Novosphingobium sp. G106: one gene and its partner. The protein of the gene in region 1 binds, or shares a complex with, the protein of each later gene. Links are inferred from orthologs where the notes say so. Each region holds a gene or a part of one and is shown in the gene's direction. Other genes may lie near its edges.

The links.
Region 2: the proteins of tsaD (region 1) and tsaE are in contact, whole or in part, in a crystal structure (PDB 6N9A), measured with the Thermotoga maritima proteins. The link is inferred for Novosphingobium sp. G106 from one-to-one orthologs. Residues at the interface, in WP_004082750.1 of Thermotoga maritima: Cys10, Asp11, Arg49, His50, Leu82, Gly84, Gly135, Gly136, Glu154, Thr155, Leu156, Asp157, Asp158, Ser159, Glu162, Asp165, Lys166, Arg169, Leu170, Tyr175, Lys213, Thr214, Leu217, Tyr218, Gln221, Arg222, Asn324; in WP_004082108.1 of Thermotoga maritima: Leu37, Gly38, Lys46, Lys57, Val59, Lys60, Ser61, Thr63, Phe64, Thr65, Leu66, Met67, Val69, Pro71, Tyr82, Arg83, Leu84, Asp86, Asp88, Phe89, Asp93, Ile128, Asp130, Glu131, Arg134.

The regions. Positions count from the first base shown.
Region 1 is NZ_JAHOOZ010000001.1:5,020,236-5,023,038, forward strand. It holds tsaD (tRNA (adenosine(37)-N6)-threonylcarbamoyltransferase complex transferase subunit TsaD), read left to right. Parts: upstream 1-789; coding sequence 790-1,818; downstream 1,819-2,803. Other genes in the region: hemC (hydroxymethylbilane synthase), read right to left, coding at 1-666; KRR38_RS24345 (NAD(P)H-dependent glycerol-3-phosphate dehydrogenase), read left to right, coding at 1,815-2,803.
Region 2 is NZ_JAHOOZ010000001.1:1,063,710-1,070,510, forward strand. Bases 1,834-4,833 are described here. They hold tsaE (tRNA (adenosine(37)-N6)-threonylcarbamoyltransferase complex ATPase subunit type 1 TsaE), read left to right. Parts: upstream 1,834-3,108; coding sequence 3,109-3,558; downstream 3,559-4,833. Other genes in these bases: KRR38_RS05030 (aminoglycoside phosphotransferase family protein), read left to right, coding at 3,549-4,535; KRR38_RS05035 (nucleotidyltransferase family protein), read left to right, coding at 4,532-4,833. Outside these bases: ahcY (adenosylhomocysteinase), read left to right, coding at 1-658; more of KRR38_RS05035, read left to right, coding at 4,834-5,251; KRR38_RS37680 (hypothetical protein), read left to right, coding at 5,244-6,104; KRR38_RS05040 (PD-(D/E)XK nuclease family protein), read left to right, coding at 6,167-6,801. UniProt on the Escherichia coli protein: Required for the formation of a threonylcarbamoyl group on adenosine at position 37 (t(6)A37) in tRNAs that read codons beginning with adenine.

The DNA.
Region 1 (2,803 bases):
CAGCACCGCGACCGGGCTGTGGCAATTGCCGCCGAGCGCGGCGAGCAGCGCGCGTTCGGCGAGCACGGCGTGGCGGCTGGGGGCGTGGTCGATCGCGGCGAGCAGGCGCTGTGTCTCGGCGTCGTCGGCGCGGCATTCGATGGCGATGGCAGCCTGGCCCGGCGCGGGCAGCCATTCGTCGGCGGGCAGGGCATGGCCGGTGCCGTTCTCGCCCAGCCGGTTGAGCCCGGCGGCGGCGAGGAAGGTAGCGTCGGCCTCGCCCGCCGCCAGCTTGGCGAGCCGCGTCGCGACATTGCCGCGGATCGGCACGACCGTGCAGTCGGGGCGGGCGTGGAGCAGCATCGCGGCGCGGCGCGGCGCGCTGGTGCCGACGCGCGCGCCCTGCGGCAAGGCGGTGATGCTCGCCGCGCCGACCAGCACGTCGCGTACATCCTCGCGCGGCAGAATCGCGGCGATCGTGATGCCGGCGGGGCGGATCGTCTCGACGTCCTTGGCTGAATGGACCGCGAAATCGATCTCGCCCGACAGGAGCGCGGCGTCTAGCTCCTTGGTCCAGAGCGCCTTGCCGCCGATATCTGCCAGCGGCCGGTCCTGGATGCGGTCGCCGCTGGCGGTGACGGTCACCAGTTCGACGTCAGCTTCGGTTAAGCCGTGCGCGGCAATCAGCCGCGCCCGCGCTTCTTGGGCCTGAACGAGGGCGAGGGGGGGACTTGCGGGTTCCCAAACGTAGTGGACGGTCGATCATGCGGGGATTGTGCTAGTCGCCAATCTCATTAAGTGGAAGCGGGGATGAGGGTAGTCCTTGGTATCGAGAGCTCGTGCGACGAGACTGCCGCGGCGCTGGTGCAGGAAGACCGCGTCATCGTGGCCCAGCGGATCGCCTCACAGGACGAAGCACACCGGCCCTATGGCGGCGTCGTTCCCGAGATCGCCGCTCGCGCCCATGCCGAGATTCTGACCCCGCTGATCGCGGCGACTCTGGCCGATGCGGGCATGGAACTCGGCGATGTCGATGCCATTGCCGCGACCGCAGGGCCGGGGCTGATCGGCGGCGTGATGGTCGGGCTGGTGACTGCCAAGGCCCTGGCCATGGCAAGCGACAAGCCGCTGATCGCGATCAACCACCTCGAGGGCCACGCGCTGTCGCCGCGGCTGGCCGATGAGAGCCTCGGGTTTCCCTATCTGTTGCTGCTCGCCTCGGGCGGGCATTGCCAGCTGCTGCTGGTCGAGGGCGTCGGGCAATACCGCCGTCTCGCCACGACGATCGACGATGCGCTGGGGGAGGCTTTCGACAAGACCGCCAAAATCCTCGGCCTCGGATACCCCGGTGGCCCGGCGGTCGAGCGGCTGGCGGGCGAAGGCGATGCGCGTAAAGTCCCACTACCGCGCCCGCTGCTCGGCAGTTCGGAGCCGCATTTCTCCTTTGCCGGACTCAAGAGCGCCGTGCTGCGCGCCAAGCAGGCGGGTATCCATGCCGATGCCGATATTGCTGCCTCCTTCCAGCAGGCCGCGGTGGACTGCGTGATCGACCGTACCGGGCGCGCAGTCGCGGCCGCCGGACCGGTCACGGCGCTGGTCGTCGCGGGCGGCGTCGCGGCCAACAAGTCGATCCGCGCGGCGCTCGAGGCCTTGGCGGCCGAGCATGGTTTGCGCTTTGCCGCGCCGCCGCTGGCGCTCTGCACGGACAATGCCGCGATGATCGCCTGGGCCGGCGTCGAACGGCTGGGGCAGAGCGACCCGCTCGACTTCGCCGCCCGGCCGCGCTGGCCGCTCGACGCCGCGGCCGAGCCGGTGCGCGGCGCGGGAGTCAAGGCATGACCCTTCGACAAGCTCAGGGCGGACGGATCGGAGTCATCGGCGGCGGCGCCTGGGGCACGGCACTGGCTCAGGCCTTGGCCAGCGACGGAAGCGAGGTCGTCCTCTGGGCGCGCGAGCCCGAGCTGGTCGCCGAGATCAATACGAGCCGCACCAACAGCCTGTTCCTGCCGAGCGCGAAACTGACTGATACCGTGCGCGCTACTGGCGACATCGCCGAGCTTGGCGGCCTTCCCGCGCTGCTCGCGGTCGTCCCCGCGCAGTTCCTCGCTTCGGTGCTTGCGGGCCTGCCCGATGGCGACCGCGATCTCGTGCTCTGCGCCAAGGGGATCGAGGCCGGCACCGGCCGCTTGATGGCCGACGTCGCGCGCGATGCCGCGCCGGCGGCCCGGCTGGCCGTGCTTTCGGGACCGACATTTGCGCACGAAGTCGCGGCCGGGCTGCCGACGGCGGTGACGCTCGCCTGCGCGGGCGGCGAGGCGCAGTGGCAGCGGCTTTCGCCGCTGATCGCGCGGAAGGCACTCAGGCCCTACTATTCGGACGACGTGATCGGCGCCGAGATCGGCGGCGCGGTGAAGAACGTGCTGGCGATCGCCTGCGGCGTGGTCGACGGCCTGCAACTCGGCCAGAATGCCCGCGCAGCGCTGATCGCGCGCGGCTATGCCGAGATGCTGCGTTTCGGCCTCGCGCGCGGCGCCCGCGGCGAGACGCTGTCGGGACTTTGCGGCCTCGGTGATCTCGTGCTGACCTGCTCTTCGACTTCCAGCCGCAATTTCTCGCTCGGCAAGGCGCTGGGCGAGGGGCAGAGCGCCGCCCAAGCGCTTTCGGGCAAGAGCAGCGTCGCCGAAGGCGCTGCAACCGCACCGGTCCTCGCCGAACTGGCCCGCGCGGGCGGCATCGACATGCCGATCGTCGAAGCGGTCTGCCGCTTGCTCGCGGGCGAAGCGCCGGCGCGCGAGGTTGTTTCTGATCTTCTCGCGCGCCCGCT
Region 2 (6,801 bases), 4.0 Mb from region 1 along the record:
CGGGAAGGTCGCTTGCGTCGCCGGCTTCGGCGATGTCGGCAAGGGCAGCGCGCAGTCGCTGCGTAACGGCGGCGCTCGCGTGATGGTCACCGAAGTCGATCCGATCTGCGCGCTGCAGGCGGCGATGGAAGGCTTCGAGGTCGTGACGATGGACGAGGCGGTGACCCGCGCCGACATCTTCGTAACAGCGACCGGCAATGCCGATGTCATCACTGCCGATCACATGGCGGCGATGAAGCCGATGTCGATCGTCTGCAACATTGGCCATTTCGATAGCGAGATCCAGATCGCGGCCCTGTCGAACTATGCCTGGAGCGAAGTGAAGCCGGGCACCGACCTGGTGAAGTTCCCCGACGGCAAGCAGATCATCATTCTCGCCAAGGGCCGCCTGGTGAACCTGGGCTGCGCGACGGGCCACCCGTCGTTCGTGATGTCGGCCTCGTTCACCAACCAGACGCTGGCCCAGATCGAGCTCTGGACCAAGGGCGAGAACTACAAGAACCAGGTCTATGTCCTGCCCAAGCACCTCGACGAGAAGGTCGCGGCGCTGCATCTCGAGAAGCTGGGCGTCAAGCTCACCACGCTGACCAAGAAGCAGGCGGACTATATCGGCGTTTCGGCCGAAGGTCCGTTCAAGCCGGATCACTACCGCTACTGATCGGAACGCCGTCCCGGGCTCGGCTCGGGACGGCGCTATCCCCGCGCCTTGCAGGGCGCTGCACTTGTAATCCATCCCGCCCGCTCATACCCAAGGCGCGATGATCCTCAGCCAGACCGCGCTTGTCCTCATCGGAATGCTGCTGGCAGCCTGGACGCTTGCGGCGGGCTGGGCGATCGTGATGGCGCGGGTACGCCAGCAACGCGCCGAGACCGGCCAGCGCGCCAGCCGGCGCCTCTCCCGAATGATCGACAGATCGCCGGCGCTGCCGCTGCTCGTGCGTGCCGACGGGCGGATCGAAGCGCCGCAGCGCCTGGCCAACTGGCTTGGCCTCGAAAGCGTCCCCCAGTTCCTCACCGAGCTCGATTCAGGCGATAAGGGCCTCACTGCCGAGCAACTCGCCGAGCTGACCGCCGAGGTCCGCCGCACGCAGAAGACCGCCGCTCCCTTCCGCATGGTGGCGACGCCGCGCGGCTCGCGGCGCAGCCTCGCACTGCGCGGGCATCTTGCCGATCCGCATGTCTCGCCCGGCGGCGCCGCGCTGGTCTGGGTGTTCGACTTCAGCGACAGCGAGAGCGAACTGGTCAAGCTGCGCGCCGAAGCAGCGCGCGCGCGGGGTGACTTCACCGCGCTGGTCTCGCTGATCGAAGCGGCGCCGATGCCGATGTGGTTCCGCGGCCCCGATGGGCGCCTCCGCCTAGTCAACTCGGCCTATGTCGCGGCCGTCGCTGGGAAGAACGCCGAAAGCGTGGTCGATGCCGGGACCGAACTGGTCGAGCGCGTCGACGGGCTCACCGCCTCGCAGATTGCGCTCCAGGCGGCGCAGCAGAAGCTGCCGATCGAGCGCATGGTCCACGTCACGATCGCCGGCCAGCGCCGCGCGCTGCGCGTCAGCGACCTGCCGCTCAGCGACGAGGGCATTGCCGGCTATGCGGTCGACGTCGAGGACATGGAAGAGCTGGGCCGCGAGTTCAAAGCCTTCCGCGACGCGCAGCGCTCGATGCTCGATCAGCTGTCCGCCGGCGTCGCCCAGTTCGACGCCAAGCGCCAGCTCACTTTCGCCAACCAGCCGTTCCAGCGCCTGTTCGCGGTGACCCCGGCTGCGGTGCTGAACCCGCCGCCGTTCGAGCGCGTGCTCGACATGGCGCGCGACGCCGGCCGCGTGCCTGAGACGCGCGATTTCCAGGTCTGGCGGCGCGAGAAGGCCGAGTGGTTCTCCGCCAGCGAAGCCCAGGAAGAAGCCTGGCCGCTGGCCGATGGTACTCATGTCCGCATCGTTGCCCAGCCGATGCCCGACGGCGGGTTGGTGCTCATTGCCGAGGACCGCACCGAACAGCTGCGCCTCTCGGCCGTGCGTGACACCTTGCTGCGTACCCGGACCGCGACGTTCGACAGCCTGTTCGATCGATCGCGGTCTTCGCGCCCGACGGGCGGATGCAGCTGTGGAACCGGCGCTTTGCTGCAGACTGGGGCCTCGACAGCGATTTCCTCGACACCCATCCGCATATCGAGGAACTGCTCAAACGCATCGCCGCGCGGCTGATGCGCCCGCCGCAGGCCAAGGGCGTCAGCAATGTCGTCCGCGCCGCGACGCTCGACCGCAAGCAGACCGGCGGGCGCGTGAACCTGGCCGACGGCCGCACGCTGGAGTTCGCCGGCGTGCCGCTGCCCGACGGCAACGGCCTGCTGACCGTGCTCGACATCACCGACTCGCAGAAGGCCGAGGAGGCCCTGCGCGAGCGCAACGCCGCGCTGGTCGAGGCCGACGCGGTGAAGACGCGTTTCCTCGCCAACATGAGCTATGAATTCCGCACGCCGCTGACTTCGATCGGTGGCTTTGCCGAGCTGCTGCAGGCGGGCCTCGGCGGTGATCTTTCGCCGACCGGGCTGGAATACGTCACCGCTATCCTCACTTCGGTCGAGCGGTTGGGTGAAGAGATCGAAAGCGTGCTCGATCTGGCGCAGAGCGAAGCGGGCATGCTGCCGCTGATCCGCGAGGAGATGGAGCTCATGCCCTTCATCACCAAGCTGGTCGAGGAGCGCGAGGTCCGCATCCAGCGCGAGGGGCTGACGCTCGACCTGCGCGGCGACAAGAGCTCGGGCCGGATTTCCGCCGATCCGCGCCGGCTCGGCCGCGCTATCGGGCACCTGCTCGACAATGCTGTCGCGGCGACGCCCAACGGAGGGCGCATCCTCGTCGAGCTGTCGCGGCGCAAGGTAAAAGGCGGCGACCTCGCGCGGATCGTCATTTCGGACAACGGGCCCGGCATGGACGCGGCTTCGGTCGCCCGCGCGCTCGAAGGCCTCAAGGTCAGCGCCGACGGCAAGGCGGTCGAGCGCCGCCAGGGCCTTGGCCTGCCGCTCGCCAACAAGCTGATCGAGGCACACGGCGGTACGCTGGAGCTGCTGTCCGAGCCCGGGCAGGGCACCGCGGTGATCGTCGAGCTGCCGTGAGGCTGGACTTGCCCGATCTCGCGGCGATGACGCGGCTGGGCGAGGCCATTGCCGCCGTGCTGAAGCCCGGCGATGTTGTCGCGCTCTCGGGCGGGCTCGGAGCCGGCAAGACGACCTTGGCGCGCGCGATCATCGCGGCTTTGGGGCACGAAGGCGAGATACCTTCGCCCAGCTTCGCCATTATCGAGATCTACGATCCGCCCGCGGTGCGGTTGCCGCTGGTCCATGCCGATTTCTACCGCCTGAAACACCCGGCCGAGGCCGAGGAGATCGGCCTCGACGACTACCGCCAGGGTGCCGCCCTGCTCGCCGAATGGCCCGAGCATGCCGGCGGTTTCGCCCAAGAGTCCGCCTGCCTCGCGATTGCGCTGGAAGTTGAGGATGATGGGAGGATTGCGATTGTGGAAGCAGGGGCGGATTGGCTAGGGCGGCTGCCATGTCCGTAAGCTTGCCCGATGGCATCGACACCTTCCTGGAACAAGCCGGCTGGAACGGCTGCGCGATCGAGCCGCTGGCCGGCGACGCCTCGTTCCGCCGCTACTTCCGCATCCGCCGCGGCGAAAGCTGCGCGATGCTGATGGACGCGCCGCCGCCCAACGAGAATCCCGAGCCCTTCCTGCGCGCCGCCAAGTGGCTGGATGCCAACGGCATGCGCGCGCCGCGGATACTGGCTGAGGATGCGCCGCGCGGCCTGGTGCTGCTCGAGGATTTCGGTCTGGACCGGATGCGCGACTACCTCGACGACTCGCCCGCCGATGAGCGCGAAGTCTATCGCACCGCGGTCGAGGTGCTGGTCGATCTCCACCGCCTGCCGCCGGGGCCGTTCGCCGAATATTCGATGACCGAGTATCTGCGCGAGGTGCAACTGCTGACCGACTGGTATTGTCCGGCGCAGAACCTTCGGGTCGATGGCCCGGGTTATGTCGCGGCCTGGGACGAGGTACTGAAGCCGCTGCTGCCGCGCCAGTGCCCCGGCGTCACGGTGCTGCGCGACTACCACGCCGAGAACATCATGCTGCTCGGCAAACTCGACCAGCAGGGGCTGCTCGATTTCCAGGACGCGCTGATCGGGCACCGCGCCTATGATCTCGTCTCGCTGCTCCAGGATGCACGGCGCGACGTCTCGCCCGAGCTCGAGGCCGAGATGTTCGACCATTACCTGCAGAAGAGCGGCGAACCGGCGGAGGACTTCTTCGCCGACTATGCCCGGCTCGGCGCGCAGCGGAACGCGAAGATCGTGGGCATCTTCGTCCGTCTGTGGAAGCGCGACGGCAAGCCGCGCTATCTCGACATGATCCCGCGCGTCTGGGCGCTGATGGAGCGCGACCTCAGGCATCCTGCGCTGGCGCCGGTCGCGGCCTGGTTCGACGCCAATATTCCGGCCGAACTTCGCCAAGCCGGCGGTGGGAGCTACGCGCTGTGAAGGACCTCGCCAGCGATACCGCGATGGTCATGGCAGCAGGCCTCGGCAAACGCATGCGCCCTTTGACCGCGAGCCAGCCCAAGCCGCTGGTCCGGGTCAATGGTAAGGCACTGATCGACTACAGCCTCGATGGCCTGGCCAGTGCCGGCGTCGCCAACGCGGTGGTCAACGTCCACTATCTCGGCGACGCGCTCGAGGCGCACCTCGCCGCGCGCAAGAAAGGGCCGGCGACTACCATTTCGGACGAGCGCGACCTGCTGCTCGAAACCGGCGGCGGCATGGTCAAAGCCGCACCGCTGCTGCCCGATCCGTTCTTCTGCCTGAACAGCGACAATATCTGGCTCGACGGCCCGCAGAACGTGTTCCGCGAGCTGTCGAACCGCTGGAATCCCGATCAGATGGACGCGCTGCTGCTGGTCGTGCCGCATGCCCGGGCGTTCAACTACCAGGGCAAGGGCGATTTCCATCTCGATCCGCTGGGCCGCATCACCCGGCGGCGGACTGGCCGGATCGCGCCATTCATCTACACCGGCATCCAGATCGTCTCGAAGCGCCTGCTGCGCGATGCGCCCGAAGGGCCGTTTTCGACGAACGTGCTCTGGGAGCGGGCGATCGCGGAGGGCCGGCTGTTCGGGCTCTCGCATACCGGGCTGTGTTGCGAAGTGGGCGACCCTGCGGCTATTGCCCCGACCGAGGCCCTGCTGACCCGTGCCTGACAGGCCGGGACCGAACATCTACTCGATCGCCGCGCACCGCGGTTTCGCCGATGCGCTGGTCGCCGGGCTGATCCCGCGCTACGCCGACGGCGACCTCGGACTGGCGCGGCTGACCTTGCTGCTGCCGAGCCGCCGCGCGGTGCGGACGGTGACCGAGGCGTTCATTCGCTTGTCCGGTGCAGGGATGCTCTTGCCGCGCATGGCGGTAGTCGGCGATCTCGATCTCGACGAGACGCTGGGTGCTTTGCTAGATCCGCTCGGTGCCGGCGCCGAGATCGCGCCCGCTGCCGATCCGACGCGGCGCTGGCTGCGGCTGGCGCATTTCCTGACGCTGGTCGAGGGCGAGAAGGCGGGGAAGGGCGCGGCCTTGCTGCGCCGGGCTTTCGACCTCGGTCGGACGATGGACCGGCTGCTGGTCGAGGGCATCGCGCCGATCGATCTGATGTCGGAGGAGGTGGTCGGCATCGTCGGCGATCTTGCCGGGCACTGGCAGGACTCGACGCGGACCTTCCTGATGGTCCAGCAGTACTGGCTGGCCGAGCTGGCGGAGCGCGGCGAGGTCGATGCGGCGACTCGGCGAAACACACTTTTCGACTATGCCGCGGCGCGCTGGCTGGAGAATTCACCGCCGAATCCAATAGTTGCGGCAGGCGTGACTTCGGCGTCGCCGGCGCTGGCCAGGCTGCTGCGTGTGGTTTCCGAGCTGCCGCGCGGCGCGGTGATCCTGCCCGATCTCGACCTTTCGCTCGATCCGAGGTCTGGGACGCGCTCGGCAACGCCGGAAAGGCGGCAGATGTTGACGGTAGCCAGTTCGGCCGCAATGACGCCGCAACCCACCTGCAGTACCACCTGAAACTGCTGCTCAATCGCATGGGCGTGGCGCGAAACGAAGTGCAGCCGTGGCACCGCGCGGGTATGTCCGCGGCCGAACCGGCACGAAGCCGGGCGATCTCGAACCTGTTCCTGCCGCCAGCTGCCTCGGCGCGCTGGGTGGACCTGCCTGCCGATCAACGCCGGCTGTCGGGCGTGCGCTTGATGGAAAGCGCGCATCCAGGCGAGGAAGCGCAAGCCATCGCCATCCTGATCCGCGAGGCACTGGAAGTGCCCGAGAAGCGCATCGCGCTGATCACGCCCGATCGCGGCTTGGCGGGGCGGGTCGTCGCGCAGCTTCAGCGCTGGGGAATCGAGGCCGACGATACCGCCGGCCAGCCGCTGCCGCAGACTGCCGCCGGGCGCCTGCTACTGCTGCTCGCCGAACTGCTCGCCGAGGACGCGGCGCCGGTGCCGCTGCTGGCGGTGCTGACCCATCCGCTGGTTGCGGCCGAGGCGGATCGTCCGGCGTGGCTCGAAAATGCGCGCAAGCTCGATCTCCGGCTGCGCGGTCCGCGCCCCGCCTCCGGGCTGGAGCCGCTGCGCGCCATCGCCGAACAGGCGAACCTGCGCGACTGGTGGGCGGGTGTCGAAACCACTCTGGGACCGCTGTTCACCCTCGTTGGCGAGCTGCCGCTGGCTTTGCAGCTCGAAACACTGGTCGGCGTCGCCGAGGCCCT